One region of the Stenotrophomonas sp. GD03680 genome, then DNA from elsewhere that is predicted to be linked to it. Evidence: predicted binding sites of a transcription regulator. Region 1 holds the regulator's gene; the other holds the start of a gene.
What was found. The regulator FliA, encoded in region 1, starts transcription of late flagellar genes. The targets are predictions, from matches to a motif close to TAAAGTTTNNCNNNCNNNGGCCGATAA.

Region 1 (4,367 bases):
CTCGCCGATCAGGTTGACGATCGCATCCAGCCGCTTGGTATCCACGCGCACGGTGTGCTCCGCCTCGGCCACCGGCTTGTTGGCCGCGGGCTTGGCAGCGGCGGCCGCGGGGCGCGGTGCGGGCAGTGCAGGCGCAGGCGGAGCAGCCACGGGTTTCGCGCCCGGGGCGGCGCCGCCGTGCAGCTGGTCCAGCAGGGCTTCGAACTCATCCTCGCTGATCAGGCCATCGTCGGCCTTGGTAGGCGTCGCCACCGCGGTGGGGGCGTTGCTGCCGTGCAGCTGATCGAGCAGGGCCTCGAACTCGTCGTCGGTGATCAGGTCACCGGCAGCGGGCGCGGCCGCTGCGGGAGCGGCGGCGGCCGGCGCAGCAGCGCCGTGCACGTCGAACTGGGCGATCAGGTCCGGCGGGGCATAGCCGGGTTCGTTGCCGGAAGACACGGCATCCAGCATCGATTGCAGGTAGTCCAGTGATTGCTGTGCGGCATCGAAGTGATGCGGCTGCAGCACCGCCTGGCCAGCGCGGACGGCGCCCAGTGCCTCTTCGGCGGCATGGCACAGCTCGACCATGGCGGTGATGCCGAGGAAGCCGGCGCCGCCCTTGAGCGTGTGATAGCCACGGAACACGGCGTTGAGCTGGTCGGCGTCCTGCGGCGCCTGTTCCAGCGACACCAGCTGTTCGCCGAGGCGATCCAGGATTTCCTGTGCCTCGATGATGAAATCGGCGGTGATGTCGTCGGATACCGCGCTCATGCTTACAGTCCCAGGTCCGACAACAGGTCGTCGGCGTCGTTCTGAGAGACCGCGTGGCGGTCCAGTCCCTTCAGTGCCGGTCCGGCCAGCGCCGGATCGGTGCGATGCTGCTCCGGTGGCAGGCCCAGCGCGCCAAAGCCTTCGTGCACGCGGCGGACGATGCCGACCACGCGACGGATGATCTGTCCGGTCAGGTCCTGATAGCTCTGGGTCAGGGCAATCTCGGTCAGGTTGTGGCGGATGCGTTCCAGCTGCGCATCCTGCCCCGGCTGCAGGCCTTCGGCGCGCAGCTGTTCGGTGAGGCTGCGGCACTCTTCGGCCAGGTCCAGGGTGCGGTGCGTGGCCTGTTCGGTCATCGCCACCACATGGTCCAGGCGCGCGCAGGCGTCGTCCAGCTCGCCCGCCTCGCTGGGGACGGTCGGCAGTTCGCCCAGGGCCTGGCCCAGTTCGCGGGCCAGCCGTGACAGGCCGCTCATCATCGGCTGCGTGCGTGCGGCCACCAGGGCGTCGATGCGCTGGCGCCAGGCGCTCTCGTCGCCGGATTCGAGCGCGTCGAGGGCTTCCTGCAGGCGCAGGGCGAGAGCGTTCTTGTCGACCGTGGCGTCCATCAGGCGCTGGCCGCCAGGCGTTCGAAGATCTTGCCCAGTTTCTCTTCCAGCGTCTGCGCGGTGAACGGCTTGATGATGTAGCCGTTCACGCCGCTCTGCGCCGCTTCGATGATCTGCTCGCGCTTGGCCTCGGCGGTGACCATCAGCACCGGCAGGGTCTTGAGCTTGGCATCGGCGCGGATCGCCTTGAGCAGTTCGATACCGGTCATCACCGGCATGTTCCAGTCGGTGACCACGAAGTCGAACGGCTGGCTCTGCAGCATCGACAGTGCGGCATGCCCGTCCTCGGCTTCGGCGGTGTTGGTGAAGCCCAGATCGCCCAGCAGATTCTTGACGATGCGACGCATGGTCGAGAAGTCGTCGACGATCAGGATGCGCATGTTCTTGTTCAAAGCGGAGTTCCTTTGTTGTTCAGTCGCCCGCGGTGGCCGTGGCCGCCGCAGGCATGTTCATTCTTCAAGCCCGGCATCCGCAGCCTCGAAGATCTTCAGCCGGCCGCGCAGGCGCAGCACGGCCTGGCCGTGGATCTGGCAGACGCGCGATTCGCTCACGCCGAGCACCGCGCCGATCTCCTTCAGGTTCAGCTCCTGCTCGTAGTACAGCGAGAGCACCAGCTGTTCGCGTTCGGGCAGATGGCCGATGGCCTTGCCCAGTTCGCGGCCGAATTCGCCACGTTCCAGGACCTGCTGCGGTGTGGGTCCGCCCTGGGCGACGGTGTCCAGCTCGCCCTGGTCTTCGATGCGCGACTCCAGGCTCAGCACCTGGCCGCGCGAGGCGTCCTCCATCAGCCGTAGGTATTCGGGCAGTGGCATGTCCATGGCCGCCGCCACCTCGGTGGCACTGGCTGCACGGCCCGTGGTCTGCTCCAGGCGGCGGATGGTGGCGGCCGCATCGCGGGCGCGCCGATGCACCGAGCGCGGTACCCAGTCGCCACGGCGGATCTCGTCGATCATCGAGCCGCGGATGCGGATCGAGGCATAGGTCTCGAACGAGGCACCCTGGTCGGCGTCGTAGCTGCGCGAGGCTTCGATCAGGCCCATCATGCCGGCCTGGATCAGGTCGTCCACTTCGACGCTGGCCGGCAGGCGTGCGGCCAGGTGATGGGCGATGCGCCGCACCAGGTCCGAGTGCTGGGCGATGACCTCGGTCGCCGCCGAGCGCTGGACTTCCCTGTACTGGGCCGCGCCTTTCATGCTGCCACCCCGCGTTGCTTGAGGATGCGCTCGAGGAAGAATTCAACGCCACCGCGTGGCTCGGTGGGGGCCTGCCAGCGGGCGGTGCGACGGGCGATCTCGGTGATCGCCAGCGCCGCCGGGCTTGATGGATAGGCCTTCACCACCGGCTGCTGGCGCTGCACCGACAGGCGCAGCCAGTCATCCTGCGGCACGCAGCCCAGGTAGTTCAGCGAGACATCGGCAAGGAACTTCTCGCAGACCCGGGTCAGCTTTTCATACAGCACGCGGCCCTCGTTGGGGTCGCGCACCATGTTGGCCACCACCTGGATGCGGTCCACGCCGCGCTCGCGCGACAGCACCTTGATCAGTGCGTAGGCGTCGGTGATCGAGGCCGGCTCGTCGCAGACCACGACAACGGTGTCCTGTGCGGCCTGGCAGAAGGTCAGTACGCCATCGGTGATGCCGGCGGCGGTGTCCACCACCATGATGTCCAGCTCGCGTTCCAGTTCGGAGAACACGTTCACCAGGCCGATGTGCTCGGCCGGGGCCAGCTCGGCCATGTGCCGCCGACCGGACGCGGCCGGCACCACCAGCACGCCGTTCGGACCTTCGACGATCACGTCTTCCAGCGAGCAGCGGCCGGCGACCAGATCCGCCAGGGTGTGGGTGGGATTCAGCCCCAGGATCACGTCGATGTTGGCCAGGCCCAGGTCGGCGTCGAGCAGCAGCGTGCGCTTGCCCATGCCGGCCAGCGCCACGGCCAGGTTGGCCGAGACGTTGGTCTTGCCGACGCCGCCCTTGCCGCCGGTCACGGCGATGGTGCGCACAGGGCCGAGCGGCTCGCTGCGGGTGGCCGACAGCGGGAAGGTCTTGGTCAGCTTGGCGTACTCACGCGACGGCATGGTTCAACTCCGGGTTGCAGGGCATATCGGCCGCTCGGCGCAAATCTTCAAGGCGAAGTACAAGATTGGCCGCACTGGCCCGGTGCAGGTCGTCCGGAACGTCCTGGCCATCGGTCACCCAGGTGATCGGCAGCGCGTGGTCCACCGCGACCGACAGGGCGTTGCCGAAGCGGCCGGTCTCATCCAGCTTGCTCAGCACCAGGCCCTGCAGGTTGGCCGCGCCGAAGCGGCGCACCACCTCGTCCATGTCGCCGAAGCTGGTATTGGCCGGCAACACCAGCAGGGTGCGGACCTGGCGGGCGGCACGCAGCCACTGCAGCTGGGCGGCCAGGGCGCGGTCGCGCGGGCCCAGGCCGGCGGTATCGATCAGCACCAGCTTGTAGTCCTTCAGGCGCTCCAGCAGCTGGTCCAGGTCGGTACCGCTGTTGGCTTCATGCACCGCGATGCCGAGCTGGCGGCCATAGCCGTACAGCTGCTCGCGGGCACCGATGCGCAGTGTGTCGGTGGTGACCAGGGCCACATCGCGCGGCGCGTGCTTCTCGGCGAAGCGCGAGGCGAGCTTGGCGATGGTGGTGGTCTTGCCGGCCCCGGTCGGACCGACCAGAGCGATCACGCCGCCTTCTTCCAGCGGATCGACCGGCGCGATCGGCAGCCTGCGCGAGATCAGGCCCAGCATCAGCCCGCGGCCCCGGTGGGCTTCGGTTTCCAGCGGTATCTGCATGGCCACATCGCGGGCCAGCCCGGCATCGAATCCGTACTCGTCCATCAGGTCCAGGGCGGTCGCCCGCACCGGGCAGCCGCGCAGGCGCTCGTCGGTGAAGCGGTTCATCTCGCGCTCGATGACCTGGCGCATGCCGGCCACTTCGTGGCGCAGCTGGCGGATCTCGGCATCGTCCTGTGCAACCACCGTCAGTACCGGCGCCGGGGCAAGG
Region 2 (4,367 bases), on a different contig from region 1:
GAGGTATCGGGTGGGTTCACGCGCTTCAGACTGACTTCCGTGCTGGCGCGCGTTCGGACGTGCCGGGTTCCGGCATCACCCGCGCACTGGAATCGGTTGAGTCCGCTGGAATTGCCGCCTCGTACTTCGGCTATGGGCGCGGCGACGCACGTCCGCGCGGGCGTTCCTGGCTGCGGCTGACCGTGCTGGAGGTCTGTGGCCGTTCTTCTTCTGGCAGCCCCTGGCACTGCTGTTACTGCTTGCTGGTGGCGGGCTGGCGACCGCCAGCATCGCGCTGCGGCGGTGGCGACGCCGGTAGGCCGGGCCATGCCCGGCGGGGTACTTGTCAGATACCCAATACGGCTAGGATCGTGCCCAAATCGGGCATCACTGCGACTGGCTCTGCCACGCGGCACACGCGCTACCCTCCCGCCTGCAACAGCGGGTACGGATTGATCGATTCCCCCTTCCACCACTGCTTCTCCGGCCCCAGCACGTGCACTTCGAAATGCAGGTGCGGGGCCTCGGCGCTGGCGTTGCCGGTGCTGCCTACGTAGCCAATCACCTCGCCACGCTTGATCACCTGCTTTTCGGCCAGGCCATCGGCATAGCGTTGCAGGTGGGCGTAGTAGTAGCACCAGTGCCCGCTCGGCTCGAACTGGTAGATCGTCAGCCCCCCACGCTTGCTGTCGAACAGCTTTTCCACCGTCCCATCGGCCACTGCCAGCACCGGGGTTCCTGCGTCGGCCATGATGTCGATTGCATCATGCACGCGCCCTTCGCTGCGGGCATCGGTGAAGGTATCGCGCAGCTGCGAAGGCAGTACGCCCTGCACCGGCAGCAGCAGGCCGCTTGGCGCATCGGTGGCGCTGGACGGCGGCACCGCCGTGGGGGCCGCAGCGCCCACACGCGGCGTCGCAGCCGCAACCTCCGGCGCCGCAGCCACCGCAGGTGGTGCTGCAGGCCGGGCAACCGCTACTGGCTCACCCGCATCGCGGCGCAGCCACCAGCCCATTCCCACACCCACCAGCACGCCCAGCACGATCAACTGCGAAAGTCGCATCGGCTCACTCCTGCATCACCACGGGAACGGAGGTATCGACCGCATCTGCCACGCGCAGTGCATCCCAGTTGGTCATGCGCACGCAGCCATGCGATTCGGTCTTGCCGACATGCCCGGGTACCGGCGTTCCGTGCAGGCCATAGTGGGGTTTGGACAGATCGATCCAGACCCGGCCGACCGGATTGTTCGGACCGGGCGGCAGCGTGGCCTTCTTCTCGCCTTTGCGCGCATCCCAGAACAGCTTGGGGTTGTAGTGGAACGGCGGGTCGCGATGGACGCCGAGAATCTTCCATTCACCGATCGGCAGCGGATCGTGCTGGCTGCCGGACGAAACCGGCACCTGTGCGATCACCTTGCCCTGCGCATCCAGCAACTGAAGAGTGGAATCGGACTTGTCGACCACGATCTTCGCCGCCTTCGGCAATGCCGCGGGGGCGATGTTGGGCACCTGGACACGGCTGCCGGCCTTGGCCAGATCGACGCCGGGGTTGAGCAACTTCAGAAGGGCAGGGGACGCGTGGAAGCGTTCACCGAGCGCTTCCTCGACGCTGCTATAACCCAGCGACTTCAGCTTTGCCTGTGCGGCGGGTTTCTTGGGAATGGACTGGAACGGACCGGCAACATCCTCGGCCGTCAGCGTGTAGCTGGCCAGCGGCGCGATCGTCTCGGCCTGGAGAGCCTCCCAGGTGCTGTCGTCCAGCTCTCCGCTCACCGTCAGGCCGTGTGCCGCCTGGAAGCCGGCCACGGCCCGATGCTGGTTGCTGCCGACTTCACCGTCGATCTCGCCCGGGGAGAAATTGGCGCGATCCAGCAACACTTGGGCGTGCAGCGGCGAGCGGGCTGCTGTATCGGGTCCGGCCTTCTCGGCAATGGGCTCCGGCAGCTGGGCCGGCGGCGGTACCTGCGCGAAGGCGGGCGACACCAGCAAGGACAGGGCGAGCAGGGCGGGGCGGTACACGGGCATGAAGATCTCCGGCAGATGGCAGCTCCACCCTGCCCGCAGAGGCTGCGCAGCCTCCGTGAAAGCAACCTGATGCCGGCATGAGCAGGGCAGCCCCGGCGTGGCTCAGGCCCTTGTCGCAGAAGTACGGGGCGGGGCCTCACCAAGGTGAACGGCTGCCGACGCCCGTGCTTGTTGCCGATCAAGATTGCCGGTGGCGCGGCCGATACGGGCGCATCCCCCCGTTTTGGATGTACCCATGGATTACTTGAGGAATGTCAGGGTTGCCTGGCGTCTTGGGCTGGGCTTTGGCCTGTTGCTGCTGCTGGTCGCGGCCGTGGTGGCCACCGGCGCCACCGCCAGTGTCGTGCAGAAGCGCGCGATGCAGCAGGTAGTCGACGTCAGTGTGGCCAAGGTACGCCTGCTGTCGCAGATGCTCGATGCCAACAACCAGATGATGGTAGTGCGCCGCGAAATGCTGATCCGCCAGGGCGAAGAGCGCGGCAGCGACGAGAAGCGCATTGCCGACCTGGTCAAGCGCTACGAGGCGGATTGGTCCGCCTATCAGGCCCTGCCAGGCGATGCAGAGGGCAAGGCCATCGCTGAAACCATCGCGGCCAAGCGCGCCCTTGCGCGCCCGCTCAACAAGCAGACCAGCGAACTGATGGAGCAGGGCGACTACCCCGCTGCCGTGGCACTGACCCTGGGGCCGGTGCAGGACGCGGCCAACGGCTGGAACAAGGCGTTGTCCGAGGGAGTCGACTTCGAAGAGAAGGAAAGCCGCGAGGCCGCCGCCGAGGCGATCCGCCTGGGTGAACGCAGTCTGCTGCAGTTGCTGGTGCTGGGAGGCGTGGCCCTGCTGGTCGGCATTGCCGCCTCGGTGATGATCGGTCGCAGCCTGACCGGTCCGCTGGCACGCGCGGTGAACCTGGCCGAGCGCCTGTCCAAGGGCCAGCTGGACCAGGAATTCCGCCTCGGCGGCCGTGACGAGCTGACCCGGCTGGGCGAGGCGATGGCCAGCGTGCGGCAGAGCGTGCAGGCCGCCATCGGGGCGCAGATGCACATGGCCGAGCAGCACGAGGCGGGTGCGATCCGCTACCGCATGGACGCCAGCGCGTTTCCGGGCGATTTCGGGCGCATGGTGCAGGCCACCAACAGCCTGGTGGAATCACACGTGCAGGTGGAACTGCTGATGGCCGAGGTCATGCAGCGCTATGCCATCGGCGACCTCAGCCGCGACCTTCCGGACTATCCCGGCGAGAAGGGTACGCTGACCCGCACCCTGGCCGCAGTGAAACAGAGCCTGCTGGCAGTCAACACCCAGATTGACGACCTGGTCCGCGCGGCGCGCGCTGGAGATTTCAGCGTGCGTGGGGATGCCAGTGCGTTCCAGTATCAGTTCAGGGCGATGGTCGAGCAGCTCAACGGCATGATGGCCAGTTCGCAGGCCAGCATCGCCGACGTCTCCGATGTGCTGCGCGCGATCTCCGGGGGCGACCTCACTGCGCGCATGGACGGTCACTACGACGGCGTGTTCGCCCGCATGCGCGACGATGCCAACACCACCACGGCCCAGCTGACCGGTATCGTGCGCGGCATCCAGGACGCTGCCGACAGCATCAACACTGCCGCGCAGGAGCTCGCCGCCGGCAACAGCGACCTGTCCCGCCGTACCGAACAGCAGGCCGCCAACCTGGAAGAAGCGGCGGCATCGATGGAAGAACTCACCTCGACCGTCCGCCAGAATGCCGAGCTGGCCCGCCAGGCCGACAGCGAGGCACACGCTGCCGGCGCGGCGGTGCGGGCCACCGAACAGGCAATGGCACAGATGGCGTCTGTGATGGGAGAGATCGATCAGTCCTCGGCGCGCATCTCGGAAATCTCCACGGTCATCGATGGCATCGCCTTCCAGACCAACATCCTGGCCTTGAACGCTGCGGTGGAAGCTGCCCGCGCGGGTGAGCAGGGCCGCGGCTTTGCCGTGGTCGCCAGTGAAGTGCGCACGCTGGCGCAGCGTGCGGGCATCGCCGCCAAGGAGATCAAGGAACTCATCGAAGAGGCGGCAGGCAAGGTGCAGAGCGGTCTGGCGGTCACGGTCGAGTCGGAAGCAGCCATTGCCCGCTTGGCACAGGCCAGCGCACGCACCAACCAGCTGATGAGTGACATCGCTGCGGCGAGCAAGGAACAGGCGGCCGGCATCGAACAGGTCAATCAGGTGGTGGTGCAGATGGATCAGGTGACCCAGCAGAATGCCGCACTGGTGGAAGAAGCCACTGCCGCCAGCCGCGCGCTGGAAGAGCAGGCCAATGCGCTGACCGCGTCGGTCGCGGTGTTCCATATCGAGCAGAGCGGTGTAGTCCGCACGGTGGCAGCACGCGCGGCCTG

Region 2: a site for FliA is predicted at 2,186-2,212, ahead of N5J29_RS10770 (methyl-accepting chemotaxis protein). Genes of this name have one in related genera too.

The regions. Positions count from the first base shown of each region.
Region 1 covers NZ_JAOCKC010000011.1:16,707-21,073, forward strand. The annotation lists gene N5J29_RS12970 (chemotaxis protein CheA) at 1-750, opposite strand, end outside; gene N5J29_RS12975 (protein phosphatase CheZ) at 753-1,358, opposite strand; gene cheY (chemotaxis response regulator CheY) at 1,358-1,750, opposite strand; gene N5J29_RS12985 (RNA polymerase sigma factor FliA) at 1,808-2,551, opposite strand; gene N5J29_RS12990 (MinD/ParA family protein) at 2,548-3,435, opposite strand; gene flhF (flagellar biosynthesis protein FlhF) at 3,422-4,367, opposite strand, start outside.
Region 2 covers NZ_JAOCKC010000007.1:65,712-70,078, forward strand. The annotation lists partial or broken gene N5J29_RS10755 (hypothetical protein) at 33-298, shown strand; gene N5J29_RS10760 (M23 family metallopeptidase) at 401-1,042, opposite strand; gene N5J29_RS10765 (L,D-transpeptidase) at 1,047-2,006, opposite strand; gene N5J29_RS10770 (methyl-accepting chemotaxis protein) at 2,242-4,367, shown strand, end outside.